DNA from 2 places in the Acetobacter zythi genome. Region 1 is predicted to be linked to the other one. Evidence: riboswitches for the same ligand, from Rfam matches in the RefSeq annotation. Region 1 holds a riboswitch; the other holds the start of a gene.
What was found. A riboswitch is a leader RNA that binds a small molecule or an ion and turns the genes downstream of it on or off. The one in region 1 is predicted to bind cobalamin.

Region 1 (4,418 bases):
CGTGCCATGCACAAGCACGACGGGCCTGTGGCCATACTGGTGCGGTTCTATGGCAATAAGCTGCGCACGCTTGTTAAACAGATTGCCATCCAGAAAACCCTTGTATTCCACAGACCAGTCCACCGCATTGCTCAGGCTGATCGCGCGGGAGGCGGTCTGGTCATATTGGAGGGGAATAACGCCGTCTGTTGTGGGCAGGCTGGATGTTCTGTCAATGGTTGCCAGTGTCAGGCGCCCAGAAATCTGGTTTGTAAAAATCTGCTGGCGGGGGGTGGGAATGTCCAGCAGAAGGTTAACGGGAATACGCAGCTTGTCGGTAATGGAAAAGGAAATCTGGCTATTGGCCGGTGGGCGTGGAACCGCGGCCAGAGGTTCCCCCAGCCCCGCCTTGCGATAAATGTTTTTGATCCCACGCACAGACAGGCGTGCGGTGGGGCGGAAGTCGGTCAGGGTGTAGCCATACCATTGTGTCTGCGCGGGGTCGGTGGACAGGTCGAGTGTTCCAAATGGCAGCGTCCAGCGTTGCGGTGTCACATTAACCGGGTTGCCCAGCGCTTCGGTCAGGCCAAACATATATATGTCGCAGGCTTGCCGAAAATGCACATCATACGGGTTGGGTTTTGCGTGTTCTGGCCCATCGGGGTTCAGGTAGGCGTAGGCATAAAGCGCGGCAGCCATAAAAGCCGTACGGTCCGTGTTCTGGCGGGCCATAAGGTAGTGCAGTTCCGCCAGAGCAAAAAGCTGGTCCTGTAGATCGGGTGTATAAAACTGCGCCTGTGTGCTGGCGCGCAGGATGGCCAAAGCCTGTGCCGGATTTTTTTTCCATTTGGGCAACAGGTTCTGGCGCTCAAGCACAATGCGGGTGGTGTTGCTCAGGGTCTGCCCGCTCAGCGTGCTCTGGCTTCGTTCCTTGTAGCTGTCCGTCAGGCTCAGGCGTTGCACGGTAATGGGGGCCGCACAGCCAGAAAAAGCCACACAGAGCGCTACCCATGAAAAACGGGAACACAGAGCACTGGATAAAAGGCGGGGAGGGGAGGGCATCCGATTCTCGGTTTGAAATCGCGGTCAAATAATGTCTGATGGTGTAGGGTGTCTGCGCCATGCTGGCAAATTGCGCAGTTATGGCGATGCCCCTGGACCAAGGGCCAATGCAGGAAAGGTTGGTGTGTTGAAGCTGCTTTGCTGTGCGTCTGAGTTGCCCCCGGCTGTGCGTAAAGGGGAACTGCCGAATGGGGCCGAGCAGGTTGCAAATGGCTATGACCAGCAAAAAGTGGCGGCTTACCTGCCATCCATCAGCCAGCTTACCGTGTATTATGCTCCAGATGTTACAGCACCTGGTGCTGAGGGGCATATGCTGCAACCACAACCGGCCCTACGGGACAGAGATTATGGTTTATGGTCTGGTCAAAGCTTGCAAGTGCTGGGGCCAGCGGAACAGCTTGCGTTTTTATCCGATGCAACATTTGCCCCACCCGGGGGGGAAAGTTTTGCTGGCAGTTCCCAAAGGATAGCCCTCTGGTTGGGTAGCCTCAGCCAGACTCCGCCCGTTGCAGTGGTGCTGGCACGCCCTGCTGTTGTGCGGAATCTGGTTTTGCACGTGTTGTATCCGGGTGGTCCTGTGGGTCTGGCCCATGCCGCGCGGGTGGATGTGCCGCCCCTGAGTTATAGCCTGTTGACCTGCCACGCCGGCCGGTGGCGCGTGGGTATGCTGGGTGCTCCGGTGTAGGGAGCGGCCGCTTCCTTTTTTTTTGCTCGCGGCAGTTGGTGCATGGGGTTATAGCCTGACCCCATTGGTCGAAGGTTCCGTGCGAACGGATGAAAAGGGAACACCGTCAGCGCCATTATGGAGCAAGTCGGAGACTGTACCCGCAACTGTAGGCAGAAGCCCACACCCGTTGCCCCAACTGAGGGGCAGCCACTGGTGCATAACCGGGAAGGCAGGGTGCAAGGCGTATCTGCAAGTCAGGAGACCTGCCTTCGTCTTTGCATGCCATGTCACCGGGCGGGGCCGACCGGGGGCTGAGATGACTGATGTCACGTTATGTTATGCCGGGTTTTAACCCGTATTTTCCCCCATGTTCCACCCGATCAGCGTACGGGGCGGACGGCCAGCATCCACTGTTGCACCATGTGCTGCGGAGTGCGCCGGACAGGGCCGAGGTTCTGGCCCTGCTAGGGAATGCTACACCACTGGCGGAAGAGGCCGCCTTGCAACAGGCCGGGGCACATATGTTCGGGCTGTTCGTGCGTGACCTTCCCGCCTCTTACCGTGCAAGAGGGCAGCAGCTTGAGGCACAGTTCCGTATAATGCTGGAGCAGACGCAAAGTCTGGTCATGCAAGCCCGTTTTGCGCCGGGGCGGAGCGGGGCGGAAAAGACTGTGTCCGGGCATGCCATGGTCATGGCTTATGTGGCTGTACAGCACCTTGTGGGGGCACGCCGTATGGCCATGGATTTGTATGGCGGCAGGTAAGGCTGGGGAGCCATAGCGGCCTTTTTATTGGCCTGCCTCGGGCTTTTTTTGTTTCCTGTTCTCTTTTACACATGGGCCGTCTTCCATGTTGGCCATTATGGCCCGCATGGTGGCCTATGTTGCCCGATATACAGAGCAGGATCAGGTTATGCCCCATACGTTTTTGCCCATACTGAGCTTTGCCGCAGCGTGGGGTGTTCTGGTGCTGACACCGGGGACCGAAACCGCTCTTGTTATCCGTCTGGGCATGAATGTCGGGCATAAGGCGGCCTTGGGGGCGGCTCTAGGTACCGGCACGGGGCTGGCCATATGGGGTGTTGGCACGGCGTTTGGGGTCAGTGCACTGGTGGCGGCATCCCCCACGTTGTATCTGGCGCTCCAATGGGCTGGTGCTTTTTATCTGGCTTATCTGGGTATCCGCCTGCTTATGCCCTCTGCTGGCGTTCATGATCAGGCGGAGGGGGCCGCGCAGGCGCGCCAGATTACCAGTATGGGGGCTGGGTATCAGCGCGGTTTGCTGACAACCTGCCTGAACCCACTGGTGGGTGTGTTTGACCTGACAGCCTTTGCCCAGTTTATTCCCGCAGGTGTGGAGCGTGTCAGCTATTCCTTGCTGCTGGCGGGGGTGCAGGTGGTTATGGCTGTGGCATGGTATGCGGCTCTGGCCTGTTTGGCGTTTTCCCTTGGTCGTGTTCTGTCCACCCCCAAGGTTGTGCGCGTACTGGATATGCTGACGGGGGGCGTGTTCTTCTATTTTGCACTCAGGCTGGCCCTGAGCGGTCTTCCCGCCTGATAGGACCGCACCGGAAGGTTTTGTGGCGTTCAGCCCTGATGAACTTGTAGGGCGCACGGTATAATATGGGCGGGATGTGCTAAACCCCTTTGGCAACAGGAATACGCCATGAGCAAAACGCCAAAGCTCATTCAGTCCATAGAGCGCTCTGCTGCCATTTTGGAAATTATTGCCCAGCAGGGTGGTGGTGCGCGTTTGCAGCAGATTGCCAGTATTGCTGGCATAGGCAAAACAACAGTACACAATATTTTGCAAACGCTGGACCATTTGGGATACGTCCAGCGCCGGTCGGGAGATATGCGGTATCATCTGGGTGGGCGCATCCTCAACCTCGCGCGTATTGCGGGGGATGACAACCTGCTGCGCGCCCGCCTGCGCCCGGTGCTGGAGGCTATGGCGCACAAAAGTGGCGCCACGGCATGGCTGGCGGTCCCCAGCGGGGATCAGGCGACGTATCTGGATATTGTAGACCCCAACGGGCTTTGCCCTGCTCTGGCCACCATGCCCCGGCGCGAAAATCTGGAAGGGTCAGCCGTTGGGTGGGTGTTTCTGGCCTGTGTGCCGGGGTTGGGTAAGCGGGTGCTGGCAACCCGAGCCAATGCCCTGGATGTGGATGTGCTGAGCAGGATCGAGGATGTCCGCATAAAAGGCTATGCGTTGGATATGGAGGCATACAGGCCGGGGCTGAACGGTGTTGCCATTCCGTGGCGCGAGAATGGGGAGGTCAGGGCAAGCCTGTGCCTGACCGGCCCGCCCGCGAGGTTTCCGCAACACAGGTTGATGAGGCTTGCATGGATGATGATGCGCGCGCTCGAACAACTCAATGTTCAATAATATTGAATAAATAAGCTTTGCCCTCTTTTGCTTATTCCCTTCTCCAGCAGTCGGGCTAACGTACACCCCTTTATGCAAAAGAGGTGTAAGGACCATGAAAGCAACAATAGCAACCGCCATGCTGGAGGCAGCACATGCCGAGGCGCAGCGGATGGGCGTGAATGTCTGCATTTCCATTTTGGATGCAGCGGCGTGGCCTGTTGCCTTCCTGCGTATGGAAGGCACAATTCTGGGTGCTGTGGATGTTGCCAGCAAAAAGGCGCGTACGGCGGCCCTGTTCCAGATGGATAGCGCGGATTTTGCAAAAATTGGTCGTCCG
Region 2 (4,418 bases), on a different contig from region 1:
GAGTGATCGGCTAGTTTCAGTCCCGATGACATCGCATAATTTTTTGATTCTAAATTCGAGGCCACCATTCAAATGGCCTATGTTAGCTTTCCCTCTTCAGATCCTATGCCACTTCATCAAAGGTTTTCACCAGACATCAATTTCCGATGCACGATGCGTCCTCGACTGGTAAGGCGAGCGGCAGCACTGCCCCAGCGTGCGGAAAACCCGGCCGCGACATATCCCATCAATATCAATGATCCACGGATGGCGCCGCGATCCGCTCTGGGAATGCCATATTCACCATTTATCGGTAGAGAGAGAATAAAACGGCACTGTTCTTTTGTGAGATCTTTCGCAGCCAGATAGGACCTGGCCGCCCCGTTCTGGATGGGGAAATCCATAACATTACTCATGACCTGTCTCCTCTGGCTCAAACTCTTCAGGAAATCATAGTTTCAGCTTGCATCCACTGACTGACGTCGACCCTCTCGCCCTGAAACAAAGGAGAAGGGCGTAACAAGGAAAATCATGAAAATATTGATACAACTTGCACACGACAATACAGATCCATCGCAGCTTTCTGTGCACCAATCAGATTCTGAACCGCTATATAGGTTTGCACGTAACTTGCTTCCTGCACATGCGCTGGCCTGTCAGTCAGCGCCATCGCCATTTCTATCGCTGTGTCGAGAAGCGGCCTGAAATGTGCTTCCAGATAGTCACCACGCATCTGATGGTCTGTTGGTAGATTGGAAACAGTCATCTGGAAAAGATCATAGCCATTCTGCTGCAATTGTTCTTCTTCAGGTAAAACTGCATCTGTCCCCAGTAAAGAAATGACACAGGTTCGATCAGGCGCCAGAAGAATGATCTTTTCCAGCAAAGGATGAAAAGCGTGGGAAGGTGGTGCTATAAAAGGCAATCTCATAGTGCTGCCTTTTCTGCGCTTTCCGGTGCCTGACCACATCGCCTGAGCAGATTGCGAAGTTGATTGATAACAGGAAAGACTTCCCGATTGTGATCTCCACCGAGGTCTTTCCATGCCGCCTGTTCCAGCTCGACAATCTCGCGATCTTCAAAGAAGACGCGCTCCGTGAATGCGACCAGTATTGGCCAGGCAAGATCCAGTAAAAAAGGCACTTTCAATCGTTTGATCGACAACAGACCGAAAACACGGTTGGTCATTTGCTCACGGTCCTGTGGCACATACGAGATCCACAACTCCATCACGGGTTCCTCAATCCCCTGCGTTTCAATACGCAGGCTCTGATAGGGATAGTGTGTCCTGATGGTCATGACGTCCCGATAGGCAAAATCCCGACCATCACGGCGTCTCTGGCCGTAGATCAGCGCCTCACTCAAAGGCTGTTTGCCGCCGGTTCGTGCAAAGGTGTAGCGGGCTTCAACAAAATCATCACCGTGGTCCATTCCCAGAAACCGCGGCTTCATTTTTCCGACCAACCGACTGTGCAGGACCTGGTGATTCATATCCATCAGGTTTTCATGCATGAAACTGTAATGACAGTTCACCATCTGCCCGAAACGTCGCGTGCGATAACGCGTATCTCTCACCCTTGGAAAGTCAGGGAGCGGGACAATCTCTGCAAGAGACTGATCCCCCATGAAAACAAAAATAAGCCCGTCTTTTTCGCGACAGGCCCAACTTTTGAGACGCAGACATTGCGCTTCGGCAGAAACATTGGGCGAAACACATTGGCCGTCCCGATTATATCTCAGACCATGAGCGGGACAGCTTATCTGGTCACCACAAACCTTTCCTTTGCCAAGCAGAACCTGCCGATGGGCGCACAGGCCATCTAGCGCATAAGGAACGCCGCTTTTAGGACGTACGATGACGATATGCTGTCCTGCAAACCGGACATCGATTGCCTTTTCCCCTCCCAATTCACGGGACCAGGCGACAGGATACCAGAAATCCGGGTTGGTTCTGACACGTCTTAAATCAATCTGTACCGCGCACGCTGAATGGTCTGAAATTTGGTGGAGCTCGTTTTCCATTACCTCGACACTTCAACTGGCTCAGCGCAAAGGAAACAACGCAACCCAAGTCATGGAGCGTTATGTCGTCTCTCGCATTTTGTCTGAGCAGGTATAACTCGTTATCAATTACCGGACAGAATGCGTCAGTGTCCGCCGGCTGAACCGAAAGTTTCTAACGGATCAATGCTGTCAGCAGCACAAAAGCGTTGTCCATATATCGGTCAGGAATAACAGAGCAGAAGACCGTGTCCGGACAAGAGGCCACCGCCTGATTCATCAGGAACGACCGCGGCATAAGGCAGACAGGCATATATTCTCTCCTCCCTTCGGTCATCCCGCCCGACGGTTGGTGGCTGAGCAATGGCAGGTCTCCTGGCTCACGGATCATGGCCAACCGGTTCCAACCTTCCCGTTCCTATGAGAACAGTGGTTCACGTTCAAAGTGAACGAACCAGTGACATACCGCCTACAGTTGCGGGAGCAGCCTCCGACTTTGCTTCTGGCCGAATGTCTGACCAGAACATAACGGAGTTCCCTATTAACCCGCTCGCGCGGGACCATTGAAGCGTTTGCCTTTGCACCATGCCGCCAAACGCATCCAGAGTGCAAGCTGGAACATCATGGAGCGGCGGAAGGCAGATATCAGTTTTTCGTATGTAGACCATGCGTCTGATTGACCTGATTTCCCGAAGACAAACAGTGCGCTGATCAGTTTCCGGTGTCGTTCTTTCCGGGGACAACGCCGCCACATTTTACCATGAACAAAATTGATGTGTTTATGAAATCAAATCATTTCTACTCACGGATACGTTCAGGCATAAAGCTGCGATGACGATGACCACCACCGCCTGAGAGAGGCAGAAGCCAAACTGGGGATGCCATGCATCACCATTGTCCTCATTCTGGATTGGGGTGGAAAAGGGACACAGGACCACAATGATTCAGGACTCGACATTCAGTATCCATAGGCTCCGCTTCGATGAGAACTATCATCCTTCTGACAGGACGCGCCTTACGACCAATTTTGCCAATCTGGCGAGAGGGGAAAGCCGTCAGGAAAACCTGCGCAACGTGCTGCGCATGATCGACAACCGGTTCAATGATCTGGCGCACTGGGATAATGCCAACAGAGATCGCTACACTCTTGAACTTGAAATCGTTTCTGTCGAGATGGATCTCGCCTTTTCTGGCAAAAGCGGCAGCTTTCCTCTGATCGAAGTCCTCTACACAACAATTGTTGATAAAAACGCCAACAAACGGATAGAGGGCCTCGCCGGGAACAGTTTTTCCTCGTATGTGCGGGATTACGACTTCAGCGTGTTGTTACCGGCTTACAATAAAGAGAAAGCCGAATTCAGTGTCCCCCATAACTATGGGGACTTACATGGAAATCTCTTTAAAAGCGTTATGAACTCGTCTGCTTACAAGCAGAATTTCAAAAAACCGCCAGTCATCTGCCTCAGTGTTTCGACCAATCGTACCTATCATCGGACGGAAAATCAGCATCCTGTTCTCGGCGTTGAATATGAGCAGCGAGAATTTTCCCTGACAGACCAGTATTTTCAAAAAATGGGTATGCAGGTTCGTTATTTCATGCCGCGCAATAGTGCTGCACCGTTGGCCTTCTATTTTTTTGGCGATCTGCTGTCTGACTATTCTGCCCTTGAACTGATCAGCACCATCAGCGTGATGGAATCTTTTCAGAAGGTCTACCGTCCTGAAATTTACAATGCCAATTCTGCGGCGGCTGACTGTTATCAGCCAAGCCTGAATCATCAGGATTATTCAAACACCCGAATTGTCTACGACCGGGAAGAGCGGAGCCAACTGGCAACCGCTCAGGGAAAATATACGGAAGAAAATTTCATCTGGCCATATCACGATATCCTCGAACAGTGGTCTGCCAGTGACGCCGGCTGATCCATCAGAAAGACAAGGTCATCTCTCATGAAAACACTGCTCCCCACCTCAACGGCTGGTAGTCTGCCCAAACCCTCATGGCTCGCACAGCCTGAGACCCTGTGGTCGCCCTGGAAATTGCACGGAGAGGAACTGGTCGAAGGCAAACAGGATGCGCTACGCCTGACACTGGACGATCAGGACCGCGCTGGGATCGATATCGTCAGTGACGGTGAACAAACGCGTCAGCATTTCGTCACGACGTTCATTGAACATCTCAATGGTGTAGATTTCGAGAATCGCCAGACGGTCAAAATTCGCAACCGCTACGATGCGAGCGTGCCATCAGTCATAGGCGCTGTAACGCGCGAGAAGCCTGTTTTTGTCGAGGATGCGAAGTTTTTACGCACGCTGACGAAGAAGCCCATCAAGTGGGCGCTCCCCGGTCCCATGACCATGATCGACACGCTCCATGATGGCCACTACAAAAGCCGCGAAAAACTGGCCTGCGAATTCGCCAAAATTCTCAATCAGGA

Region 2: linked by a shared signal. The riboswitch ahead of AABE20_RS05525 (aromatic ring-hydroxylating oxygenase subunit alpha) and the one ahead of AABE20_RS09685 (hypothetical protein) in region 1 are both predicted to bind cobalamin.

What each region holds. Positions count from the first base shown of each region.
Region 1 covers NZ_CAWUEO010000023.1:219,336-223,753, forward strand. The annotation lists gene AABE20_RS09675 (esterase/lipase family protein) at 1-1,041, opposite strand, end outside; gene AABE20_RS09680 (histidine phosphatase family protein) at 1,166-1,726, shown strand; cobalamin riboswitch at 1,782-1,993, shown strand; gene AABE20_RS09685 (hypothetical protein) at 2,032-2,472, shown strand; gene AABE20_RS09690 (LysE family translocator) at 2,558-3,265, shown strand; gene AABE20_RS09695 (IclR family transcriptional regulator) at 3,374-4,099, shown strand; gene AABE20_RS09700 (GlcG/HbpS family heme-binding protein) at 4,194-4,418, shown strand, end outside.
Region 2 covers NZ_CAWUEO010000010.1:11,794-16,211, forward strand. The annotation lists gene AABE20_RS05515 (hypothetical protein) at 117-395, opposite strand; gene AABE20_RS05520 (hypothetical protein) at 509-910, opposite strand; gene AABE20_RS05525 (aromatic ring-hydroxylating oxygenase subunit alpha) at 907-2,001, opposite strand; cobalamin riboswitch at 2,329-2,560, opposite strand; gene AABE20_RS05530 (DUF1852 domain-containing protein) at 2,920-3,903, shown strand; gene AABE20_RS05535 (methionine synthase) at 3,931-4,418, shown strand, end outside.